One region of the Arthrobacter sp. V1I7 genome, then DNA from elsewhere that is predicted to be linked to it. Evidence: riboswitches for the same ligand, from Rfam matches in the RefSeq annotation. Region 1 holds a riboswitch; the other holds the start of a gene.
The links. A riboswitch is a leader RNA that binds a small molecule or an ion and turns the genes downstream of it on or off. The one in region 1 is predicted to bind cyclic di-AMP.

Region 1 (5,512 bases):
AGCACCACCATCGGCACGGCCTTCACGAAGCCCACCCCGCTGGTGGTTCCCATCCTCCGCGCCGGACTCGGCATGCTCGAGGGCATGACCAAGCTGGTCCCCACCGCCGAGGTCGGTTTCCTGGGCATGGCCCGGGACGAGGAAACGCTGGACATCATCACCTACGCCGAGCGACTCCCCGAGGACCTCACGGACCGCCAGATCTTCGTCCTGGACCCGATGCTGGCCACCGGCGGAACCCTGCGCGAGGCCATCAAGTTCCTCTTCAAGCGCGGCGCCTCCGACGTCACCTGCATCTGCCTGCTCGCCGCCCCCGAAGGGCTGGCGAAGCTGGAGGAACAACTCGCGGACGCCAACGTGACGATTGTGCTCGCGTCGATCGATGAGAAGCTCAACGAGAAGTCGTACATCGTGCCCGGCCTGGGCGACGCCGGCGACCGCCTCTACGGCATCGCCGGCTGACTAGCCACACCAAGCCGTGCCGCGGGCCGGTGCTCTGCGCCGCCTGCGGGCCACCGGGGGTTCCGCACAGCACCGCCCCGGGACTAGCCTGACCCCCATGGACTGGAAACTTGAACTCGTGTTTGTCCCGGTGTCCGATGTGGACCGTGCCAAGGACTTCTATGTCAACAAGGTCGGCTTCAACGCCGACTACGACGAGCGGCCCGTGGAGGGCCTCCGCTTCGTCCAGCTGACCCCGCCGGGCTCCGGCTGCTCGATCGCCATCGGCGAGGGCCTCAACGACGCGCCGCCGGGCACCGCCCCCAGCCTGCAGCTCGTCGTCAGCGACATCCAGGCCGCGCACAAACAGCTCAAGGACAACGGCGTGGACGTCAGCGACGTCGATATCCAGGACTGGGGGCACTTCGTTTATTTCGCCGACCCCGACGGCAACAAATGGGCCGTGCAGTACCTCCCCAACCGGCCCGACGGCTAGACCTCCCCCGGCCCTAAGGGCGGCGGCCCTGACGAGGGCTGTAGCCGGGCCGTGCGGGTGCCGTGCACGTGGGACGGCGCCGGCCACGGACGCCCCAGTAGCAGGAACGCCCCGGATCGCGGGGATCCGGGGCGTTCTGATGCTGTTGTGCGGGCGGGCAGTGCCTTGCGGTTTAGTACCAGTTGTGCGCGTAGTGGAAGTTCAGGGCCCCGCACGGGGAGCCGTACCGCTGCTTGATGTAGTCGAGGCCCCAATTGATCTGGGTCCGATAATTTGTCCGGTAGTCCGCGCCGGCGCTCGCCATCTTCTCGGCGGGCAGGGACTGGACCACGCCATAGGCGCCGCTGCTGGGGTTCGTGGCGGTGGTCTTCCAGTCCGACTCCTTGGTCCAGAGTTTCGCCAGGCACGGCATCTGGTCGGCGGCCCACCCGTAGGAACCCAGCTGGGCTGCGGCATATGCCTGCGCCCCGGCGGGGTCGTCGACGGCAACGGGCTTTGCCGCTTCAGGGGCCGGGGCCGGTGCCGGCGCCGGCGCTGGTGCCGCGGCTGGTGCCGGCGCGGCGGCAGGAGCGGCTTCGGCGGCGGGGGCCGGCGCTACGGCTGGCTGTTCCGCCGTGGCGGGGGCTTCTACGCTGGCCGCAGCCGAAGGTGCCGGGAGAGCTGCCGCCGAAGGCGCCGGCGACGGTGCGTCGGCGCGGACCCGTTCGAAGTCGAGGGGCGTCAGCAGGTCGGCCGCGATGGCGGACGCGCCGGCATTGCCGGCGCTGGAATGGCTGGACTCGGCAGCCTGTCCGGCCGCGCCGACTCCGAGGAGGACCGCGCAGGCGGTGGCGACGACGGCGGCCCGACGCCCGGTGTAACCGACGCCTTTGGCAAACCGGGACCGGGCCGGGATGGGCTGGGCTGGATCGGCGCGATGGCGGGAATCGGCACGGCGGGGCGTGCCTGCATCGCCGTCACGGCGCGTTTGTAGCTTGAATTCAGTCATGATGCCTCTCAACGCCTACGGAGTTAGCTGTCGGGTGCGGATGAGAAATCCGGCCGCACGGATTCTCACGTGTCGGCTTAACCCCAAGGGTGCCTGGATGCAGGCTGCCCGGGAACTCTGGGTTCCCCGCCTCTGCCTGGTCCAGCGGTTTCCGGGAGGCGGCAGAGTTGGGCGTCATCCGGATATGCGGCTCCAGTTCCGGCCGCACTCTATCGACCGTACAGGAGTTTCATACGTACGTCACATTTGGATAACGGAACACACGGCGGCGGTGTGTCGCCTTGCGCTCCTCCGCTGCCGGGACTGCGCGCCGATTCGACGGTGCACTGCTGCCCATCCGAGGCACCGCAAGCCGGGCGGCACGAAACCGTGGAAACGGGCGCCTGCGGCGGGCTGCGGGGTGGCCGAGAGGGCACACTAGGACGGCCGGGGGCCTCCGCGGAGCCGTACGGCAAATTCGGTCCGGCCCGGTCGGGAGCTGACTTCGACGCTGCCTCCGTGGGCTTCAACGATCGACTGCACGATCGACAGGCCCAGCCCGCTGGTCCCCTCGGCCGTGGGCGCCGGGGCCATGGTCTGAGCTCCCGGTCCGCCCGCCGTCCCGGAGCCGACGGACCTGCCGGCACCGCCGGCTGTCGCCGTCGTAACCGCCGGGTTTTTCCGGGCGGCATCCGCGCGGGCGAAGCGTGAAAAGACCTGGCTTAAAAATTCGGCGGGGATCCCGTCGCCGTTGTCGGTCACCGTGACCACCGCGCTCCCGTCGGCTGCACGCATCACGCCCGTGACCACCGTCGTCCCGGGGGCGGTGTGCTTGCGGGCGTTGGACAGCAGGTTCGCCAGAACCTGGTGGAGCTGCGTGGAGTCGCCACGGACCACCACCGGTTCCTCCGGGAGTTCCAGCCGCCAGGCGTGGTCCGGCGCCATGACCTTTTCGTCGCTGACCGTTTCGATCGCCAGCTGGGTCAGGTCCACGTCGCTGAGCTTGAGCGGCTGCCCCTCATCCAGGCGGGCCAGCAGCAGCAGGTCCTCAACCAGTGCAGTCATCCGCTCGGACTGGCTTTGCACCCGGGCCAGGGACTTCGCACCGTCCGGGGTGAAGTGCTCGGTCATCCGCATCAGCTCGGTGTAGCCGCGGATGGCCGTCAGCGGGGTCCGCAGCTCGTGCGAGGCGTCGGCCACGAACTGGCGCACTTTCATTTCGCTGTGCTGCCGCGCCTCCAGTGCCTTGGAGACGTTGTCCAGCATCTGGTTCAGCGCGTGGCCCACGCTGCCTACTTCCGTGCCGGGATGGGCAGCCGACGCCGGAACCCGTACCGCCAATGCCACCTCACCGGCGTCGAGCGGGAGGCGGGAAACCTTCGTGGCCACCTCCGACAACTTTTCCAGCGGCTTCATGGTGCGGCGGATGAGTACGGTGCCGGCGAGGCCGATGAGAACGAGGCCGCCGGCGGATACCACCACCATGGTCCACACGAGCGAGGACAGGGTGTTCTGCTTTTCGGCCAGTGGCAGTCCGGTCACGATGACGTCACCTTGGGGGGATTGCACGGCCGAGAGCCGGTACGCACCGGAGGAGAGTGTCCGGTCGACAGGGACGCCGTCGGGAAGGAGCGCGAGGAGGACCTGTTCGTCGTCGGGCGAGAGGCTTTTCCGGGTGGCGTCCCCGGCGAGGAAGCCGGCACTGCTGACCGCGCTGCCGGCGATACGGGCCGTCAACGTACCGATCCCTTGGCCCCTGGCTTCCAAGGGATCCGGCCTGCCTCCGGGGTTGCCGGCCGGGGGGCGACCAGCGTCGTTGGAAATCCGTGAAACCTGTCCAAGGCGTACGTCCAACTGGCGGGTCAGGAACGAATCCATGGAGGCATAGCTGAACAGCCCGATGGCACCACAGATGGCCACCAGCAGCGCCATGGCGACCAGGACCAGCCGGGTGCGCAGATGCCAGGTGGCGGGGTCCCGCCAATTGCGCCCGGGAGTGCGGACCTTACCGGAGATGTCGGACACGGATCAGTCCGCCGGCTTCAGGACGTAGCCTGCGCCGCGCACGGTATGGATCATCGGCGGGTGGTTGACGTCGATTTTCTTGCGGAGATAGGAAATGTACAGCTCGACGATGTTGGCCTGGCCGCCGAAGTCGTAATCCCAGACCCGGTCCAGGATCTGCGCTTTGCTGATGACGCGTTTGGGGTTCTCCATGAGATAGCGCAGCAGTTCGAACTGCGTTGCCGTGAGGTGCAGTTCCTCGCCTGACCGGGTAACTTCCCGGGTGTCGACATTGAGCACGAGGTCACCGACCACGAGTTCCGCTGAGTCCATGGCCGCCACGCCGGATCGCTGCACCAGCCGGTGCAAGCGCAGCAGGACTTCCTCCATGCTGAAGGGTTTGGTGACATAGTCGTCACCGCCGGCTGCGAGGCCGATGATCCGGTCGTGGACGTCGTCTTTGGCGGTCAGGAACAGGGCTGGGATCTCCGGTGCGAAGGCTCGGATCCGGCCGAGCAGTTCGACGCCGTCGAACCCGGGAAGCATGACGTCCAGCACCAGCACGTCGGGGCGGAAGTCTTTGGCGAGCTTGACCGCTTCGGGCCCGTCGGCGGCGACGGCCACGGACCAGCCGGCCATCCGCAGCCCCATGCTCATGAGCTCGGACAGGCTCGGTTCGTCGTCCACCACAAGAGCACGGATGGGGGAGCCGTCCGGGTGGCTGAGTTGGGGAAGGTTGTTGGTCATGGAGTGCGAGGTGGCCATGGGACAACTCTCCGTTCTACCGGTTAGGCGGGGCTTTGGGAATCCTGTGCGGCACCTGTGAATCCCAGCCTGACGAGCTGGACGCAGGCCAGCTGGCGGCACGCGTTCCCGGAAGACGACCCTCCGCCTGCCCCTCCGGCGTTTCGGGCTTCAGGCGCATGACCACCTCGTGGACGATGGACATTCAATGATCAGTAAGCGGGGGTTTCGCCAAGGTGGGTGGCTTTGAATGATTCTGCGCGATTCATCCATAGCATCGAACTTTCTTCGGCGAAGTACGCGAACTGGGGGGCGAGACAAGAAAACAACCGCTATTTTCCCGCGGCAGTAGAATTGTGATTTACACTACATTCGGCATTTTGGTCTCACCATGCGGACGCTGCGGCCCTTTGTTACTTGCAAGTTCTCATTGTTACGTTGCACACTTCCATTGTGAACAAGAACTCAACAGCACCTGCAGCCGCAGCTTCCTGGATCAGCGCACCCGCTGTGTTCGAGATGCGCTGTTGTCGAATGCACGCCTAACTTTTGCACCCCAGACAGTTTTTAGGCATTCGCCACAGCCCAGAGAGTCGGGCGCCCCTCCCCAGTTTTCATTGCGGGAAAAGTAGCATTCGAGCCGCGATGTCGGCCAATTCACATTGAGGTAAGCATTCATGTCAGTTGCATCCGGATACGTCCACATCTCCGTCCGTAACGCCGGCAAGCCCGGTCAGGCCTCCGGAACCCGCCAGGGATTCGGTGGCGGACGGCAGTCCTTCGCTCCTGCCGGCCCCAGCAACACCTTCCCGGCCCCGGGTTATGTGGCAGAAGGCTACAACCCCAATTCCTACGGCCAG
Region 2 (5,512 bases), 170 kb from region 1:
GCGTAGTCGGAGGCTTCGGCCCAGCGGTAGATCCGCCCGGCCGAGTCCGTGGTCCGGCCGGTGGCAAAGTCCAGGCCGCCGTTGGAGTTGAGCCACTGCGTCTGGGCGTCCAGGGTGATCAGGGTTGCCAGTGCCGGGGTGTTGTAGGTCTGGTTCAGGCGGGAGTTGTCAATCGCCGTCTGCAGGTCCAGGAAGTCCGGGATCCAGCGGCCGCTGGCCTTGATCCGTGCCGCACGCTCCAGGGCGGCGGGGGAGAAGAGGCCAAGCCACAGGCCGCCGTCGGACGCGAAATTCTTCTGCGGGGCGAAGTAGTACACATCCGCTTCGGCCACGTCGACGTCGAGTCCGCCGGCCGCGGAGGTGGCGTCGACCAGCACGAGGGCACCCTCATCGGCGCCGGCCACGCGCCGGACCGGGGCGGCCACGCCGGTTGAGGTCTCGTTCTGGGGCCACGCATACACGTCGACGCCGGCCTCCGCCCGCGCCGCCGGACGGGTGCCGGGCTCGGACTTGATGATGGAGGAGTCCGCCAGGAACGGCGCCTTGTTGGTGGCCGCGGCAAACTTCGAGCCGAACTCGCCGAACGAAAGGTGCTGGGCCTTGCTCTCCACCAGTCCGAAGCTGGCGATGTCCCAGAACGCGGTGGAACCGCCGACGCCAAGGACGACCTCATAGCCCTCGGGGGCGCGGAAGAACTCGCTGAGGCCGTTCCGGACCGAGCCCACGAGGTTCTTGACCGGAGCCTGGCGGTGCGAAGTTCCCAGCAGCGTCGCCGAGGCAGCCGAGAGGGCATCCATCTGTTCCGGACGGACCTTGGACGGTCCGGCGCCGAACCGGCCGTCCTTGGGGAGGAGATTTGCGGGAATCGTGATGCTGGTGTCGCTCACAGGGGCTCCAATTTTCGGCTGGTACAAAGCGTGGCTTGGGGGCGGCCCGGCAGGGGTGGCTGCAACGAAGCCTCCTTTTCATTCTGCCTGACTGCCGCGCGCGGGCGGGAAATGGGGCCGTCATAGTCCGGTCATTGAGACGTGTGCACGCAGCCGGAGGCCGTCGGGGAGAGCCGGTGATTATCCGGAGTAATTCAAAATAGGCTAGGCTGTGCTGCGAACGTACGGCGGACCCCGCCAAGGCACGCCGCGCGCATCGGCACGCGGTACGGTGGAAATGACGCAAGGACGGCGCTCGAGGAGCTGAACTCAATGACGGATCTGATCGATACAACCGAGATGTATCTGCGGACCATTCTGGAACTTGAAGAAGAGAACATTGTCGCCCTCCGCGCCCGCATCGCCGAACGGCTGCGCCACTCCGGACCCACGGTCTCGCAGACCGTCGGCCGGATGGAACGGGACGGCCTGGTGGTTGTTTCCGGGGACCGGCACCTTGAACTGACCGAAACGGGCCGGAAACGGGCCATCGGGGTCATGCGCAAGCACCGCCTGGCCGAGCGGCTTCTGGCCGACGTCATCGGCCTCGACTGGGCCTACGTCCACGAGGAAGCCTGCCGCTGGGAGCACGTGATGAGTGAGCGGGTGGAGCGGCGGATCTTCGAGATGCTCAACCACCCGACCGTTTCTCCCTACGGAAACCCGATCCCCGGGCTCGCGGAGCTCGGCGGCCTGCCGTCCCAGCCGTACGCAGTCGGCGTCGGCGTCGTGAACCTGCTCGAGGCGATGACCGGCTACGGCGCCGGTTCCCGGATTACGGTGAACCGGCTCGCCGAGCCCATCCAGGTGGAACCCGAACTGCTCGTCCAGCTGGACGAAGGCGGCATTCGTCCCGGTGCACTCGTGTCCCTGGAGCGCGTCGGGGAGTACATTTCGGTCCGGGTGCCGGATATCGAGGGCGCCCTCGAACTGCCCCCAGAGGTCGCCGCCCACGTCTTTGTTACCGTCGGTTAACCAGCCGTGACTCGTTGCTCGTGGGACCACCCATGAGTTGTGCACATGGAAGATAACGGGATTATTACTAGGTGCCTTAATCGCCTATAGTTAATGACCAGTACCGATACCAAAGCGTTATCTGATCCGAAGCCGAGCTCTGCCAGCGGATCAGTCGCCGAATCACCTTCTGGCAGAGGCGGGGGAACCACTTCCGGCTGTTTCCGAACAGCCTTGGGGTGAAGTCCGTCAGCGGCAAGCACACTCCACCGAGGGACTCTTCTGAATTCCCCTGTGTCTGGATGCTTGTTCACGGCGGACCGGGTCTTTGATCTCTCTGACCCGAATCCGACAGCTAACTCCGCAGGCTATCCAGAGAGGAACCGTTCTTGACCACCCAGACCACCCGGGGCCGTCGTCGTGCGACCGGCCCCGCTCCGGAGCCGCGCCCGGCCGTCGTCGTTTTGACGGACCGCCCGCGTGATGCGCACCGCGATGAACGCCGCGGCCGCCGGAGCCCGTTCCGGCAGGTAACGGACTTTGCCGCCGCCAGTGGCGTGGGGCAGCGGGCCGGCATCGCCCTGGCCGCTACCGGTCTGGTCTTGACGGTTACAGTTCCCGCCACCGGCCCGGTCATGGCCACCGACGGAGGCGCCTCGAGTGCGATCGCCGCCGCCTCGCAGCCTGACGTGACCGCCGCTTCCGCCGCAAAGATCGACTTCAGCCGCACCGCCGTGACCACCAAGGGCGACCCCGACGGAAAACTCAAGCAGCTGCTGAGCGCCCAGTCAGCGGGAAGCATCACCCGCGCCGCCTCCTCCGGGAGCCTCGGCGCGCCCATGGACAAGATGGTGACAGCATCGCCTTTCGGTTACCGGGTCAGTCCCATCACCGGCGGCTCCGGCGAGTTCCACCGGGGCCAGGACTACGCCGCGCAATGCGGAACGGCAGTCCTGGCCGCTGCCAGCGGCAGCGTCACGTTCACCGGCTGGCACCCCTTCGGCGGCGGCAACCGCGTGGTGATCGACCACGGCAACGGCCTGGAGACCACGTACAACCACTTGTCCTCATCCAGCGTGCGCGTTGGCCAGCAGGTCTCCCGCGGTGACGTTGTGGCGATGAGTGGCACTACCGGCGCGTCCACGGGCTGCCACCTGCACTTTGAAGTGATGGTCAACGGCGACGTCGTCGACCCCACCGGCTGGCTCTAGCCGAGTGATGACTCTCACATTATTGCGACACGCCGTGATCTGAATGTGACATTGCATCCCTATTGCGGTAACGTTTGAACCACGCCAACTTCTCCGAAGTTGGCGCTCTTGAGTGGATTGCCTAACTCTGCCACCGCTCAAGGTCCTTTCGCATGACATCGTCTGGCAGGGGCGGGGGAACCAATTTTGGTCTTCGCAAGAAGACCTTGGGGTTAAGTCGCAAAGCTTCCCAGGAAGCAGCGCGGCCGGGTGACTCCCATCCGAATCCGACAGCTCACCTCGTAGGCATTGGGAGAGGCTACTTTCGTGTCTTCACGCCACAATGCTGCGCGCCTGCGCGCTGGCGCGGCTCTGTTGAGCCCGCTGAAATCCAAGTCCCGTGCTGCCCTTGCCGGCGCCCGGAACGGATCTCACTCCGCCGACTCGATCTCTACTGAGTCCGGCCCGCAGGCCACGCACCTGCACGCAGTTCCCGCTTTTGGCGCGTCTTCGCAGTACACCCTTCGCTAAGTAACCCATTTCGGGGCGATCCGGCGTACCCCCAAGATGCCGGAGCGTCCTTACTCCGCGCCTGAAAGCGCGGTCCAAGGATCACGAAAGAGAGAACTTAATGACTACTCGTGCGAACTCTGCACGGCACCGCGCCGAGGTCACCAAGACCGGCTCGCTTGCTGTCATTGCCAAGGCTGTCGGCGAGAACGCTGGCACCATGGGCCGCCAGGCTGCAGTCGTAGCAGCCGCTTCCGGCCTCGTCCTGACCAGCGGTATCGCAGCCAACGCTGCCGAGACCAACGTTCAGCGCGAATCCACCTCGGCTTCCGCCCTCGAAATCCAGTCCGCCACTCCGGCAACGATTTCGGCAGCATCAACCATTGCCATCTCGTACGAGAAGCCGGCCGTTTCCACCTCGCCGGCTCCGGCCGTCGAGGCTGCGAAGCCGGTCCTCAAGGTCCAGGATTCCAATTCTGCAGCCGGCACCCAGGCTGCCTCCGGCGCCTCGGCCACCACGCAGGGACTGTCCGTTGCCAGCGGCAGCGGCGCAGCGATCGCTGCCGCCGCCTACGCCCAGATCGGCGTGTCGCAGGACTGCACGCGCCTGGCCTCGAACGCCCTGGCTGCCGCGGGCGTCAACTTCCACGGCTGGCCGGCCGGCTACCTGTCCCTTGGCCGCACCGTGGGCGCGGCTGAGGCTCGCCCGGGCGACCTCGCGTACTACAAGAACGGTGGCGTCGGCATGCCCCACATCGCTGTGTACGTGGGCAACGGCATGGCCGTCCACGGCGGCTGGAACGGCGGAACAACCGCGCTGTACAGCGCCAACGTGGGTTCCGGCCCGGTCTTCATCCGCGTCGGCGGCTAAGCACCGAGATACCACCGGTCTCCAGCATTGAGAGGACCTCCGCCTTGTGGCGGGGGTCCTCTTTGCGGTTGCGGCCGTGGTCGTCCGGCAGACACGCGCACTGCCGGGGGATAAAAATTCGGTGATCCGGCCCTTGGGTGTTTACTCTTGTGGTGTCGATCCATAGCCCGACCATGCAGAGGGCAGCCGGCCCTCGTGCCCCTGGCGGGTGCGGCCGTGAAGAGGTATGCGGATGCGCACTCTCGTTCTGAATGCTGGATATGAACCGCTCGCGGTAGTCACCTTCCGCCGGGCGCTCGTTCTTGTGCTTACCGGAAAGGCCAGTGTGGTGGCCGAGGGCGACGACCCGGTCGTCGGGCCACAAGACATACTGGGCCGGCCGTCGGTGATTCTGCTGCACCGTTACATCCGGCCCCGGTACAACACCATCACGGCGGTCAGCCGGCGGGGTGTGCTTCGCCGGGACGGGCAGCGCTGCGCCTACTGCGGTAAGGCCGCCCACACCATTGACCATGTCCAGCCCAAGTCCAGGGGCGGCGCCGATTCGTGGGAAAACCTGGTGGCCGCCTGCCTGCGGTGCAACAACGCCAAGGGAGACCATACGCCCGCCGAGATGGGGTGGAAGCTCGGCTTTGCCCCGGGACCGCCCAAGGGCACCGTCTGGCAGATCAAGGAACTCGAAAAGCCGGCGCCGGACTGGGATCCGTTCCTGCTCCCGGAATCCGCCGCCTGACGCGAGCGCCATTTTCCGATGCGGGACCCTACGGCCAGGACCGGATCGAGCCAACGCCGCGCTAGGCTGGGCCGGTGGAATTCGATGCTGTCATCCTCGCCGGCGGGCGGTCCTCACGTTTGGGCGGCTCGCCCAAGTCCCGCCTGGTCTCCGGCGGCCGGACCCTCCTCGATCACTCGCTGGAGGCCGCGCACGGCGCGGGCACGATCGTCGTCGTCGGCCCGGACCCCGGACCGCTTCCGGCGGGCGTGCTGACATGCCGCGAAGAACCGCCCTTCGCCGGCCCGGCCGCCGCCATCGCCGCCGGTCTCGCGGCCCTGGCGGCCCA

Region 2: another riboswitch for cyclic di-AMP. It lies ahead of QFZ69_RS17290 (M23 family metallopeptidase); the one in region 1 lies ahead of QFZ69_RS18070 (hypothetical protein).

The regions. Positions count from the first base shown of each region.
Region 1 is NZ_JAUSYS010000001.1:3,938,092-3,943,603, reverse strand. Features, by position in the region: gene upp (uracil phosphoribosyltransferase) at 1-462, shown strand, start outside; gene QFZ69_RS18075 (VOC family protein) at 560-937, shown strand; gene QFZ69_RS18070 (hypothetical protein) at 1,110-1,925, opposite strand; cyclic di-AMP (ydaO/yuaA leader) riboswitch at 1,926-2,082, opposite strand; gene QFZ69_RS18065 (HAMP domain-containing sensor histidine kinase) at 2,343-3,929, opposite strand; gene QFZ69_RS18060 (response regulator transcription factor) at 3,933-4,673, opposite strand; gene QFZ69_RS18055 (winged helix-turn-helix domain-containing protein) at 5,330-5,512, shown strand, end outside.
Region 2 is NZ_JAUSYS010000001.1:3,771,082-3,776,593, reverse strand. Features, by position in the region: gene serC (phosphoserine transaminase) at 1-887, opposite strand, end outside; gene QFZ69_RS17295 (metal-dependent transcriptional regulator) at 1,200-1,901, shown strand; cyclic di-AMP (ydaO/yuaA leader) riboswitch at 2,047-2,265, shown strand; gene QFZ69_RS17290 (M23 family metallopeptidase) at 2,270-3,091, shown strand; cyclic di-AMP (ydaO/yuaA leader) riboswitch at 3,200-3,393, shown strand; gene QFZ69_RS17285 (NlpC/P60 family protein) at 3,702-4,451, shown strand; gene QFZ69_RS17280 (HNH endonuclease) at 4,684-5,184, shown strand; gene QFZ69_RS17275 (molybdenum cofactor guanylyltransferase) at 5,259-5,512, shown strand, end outside.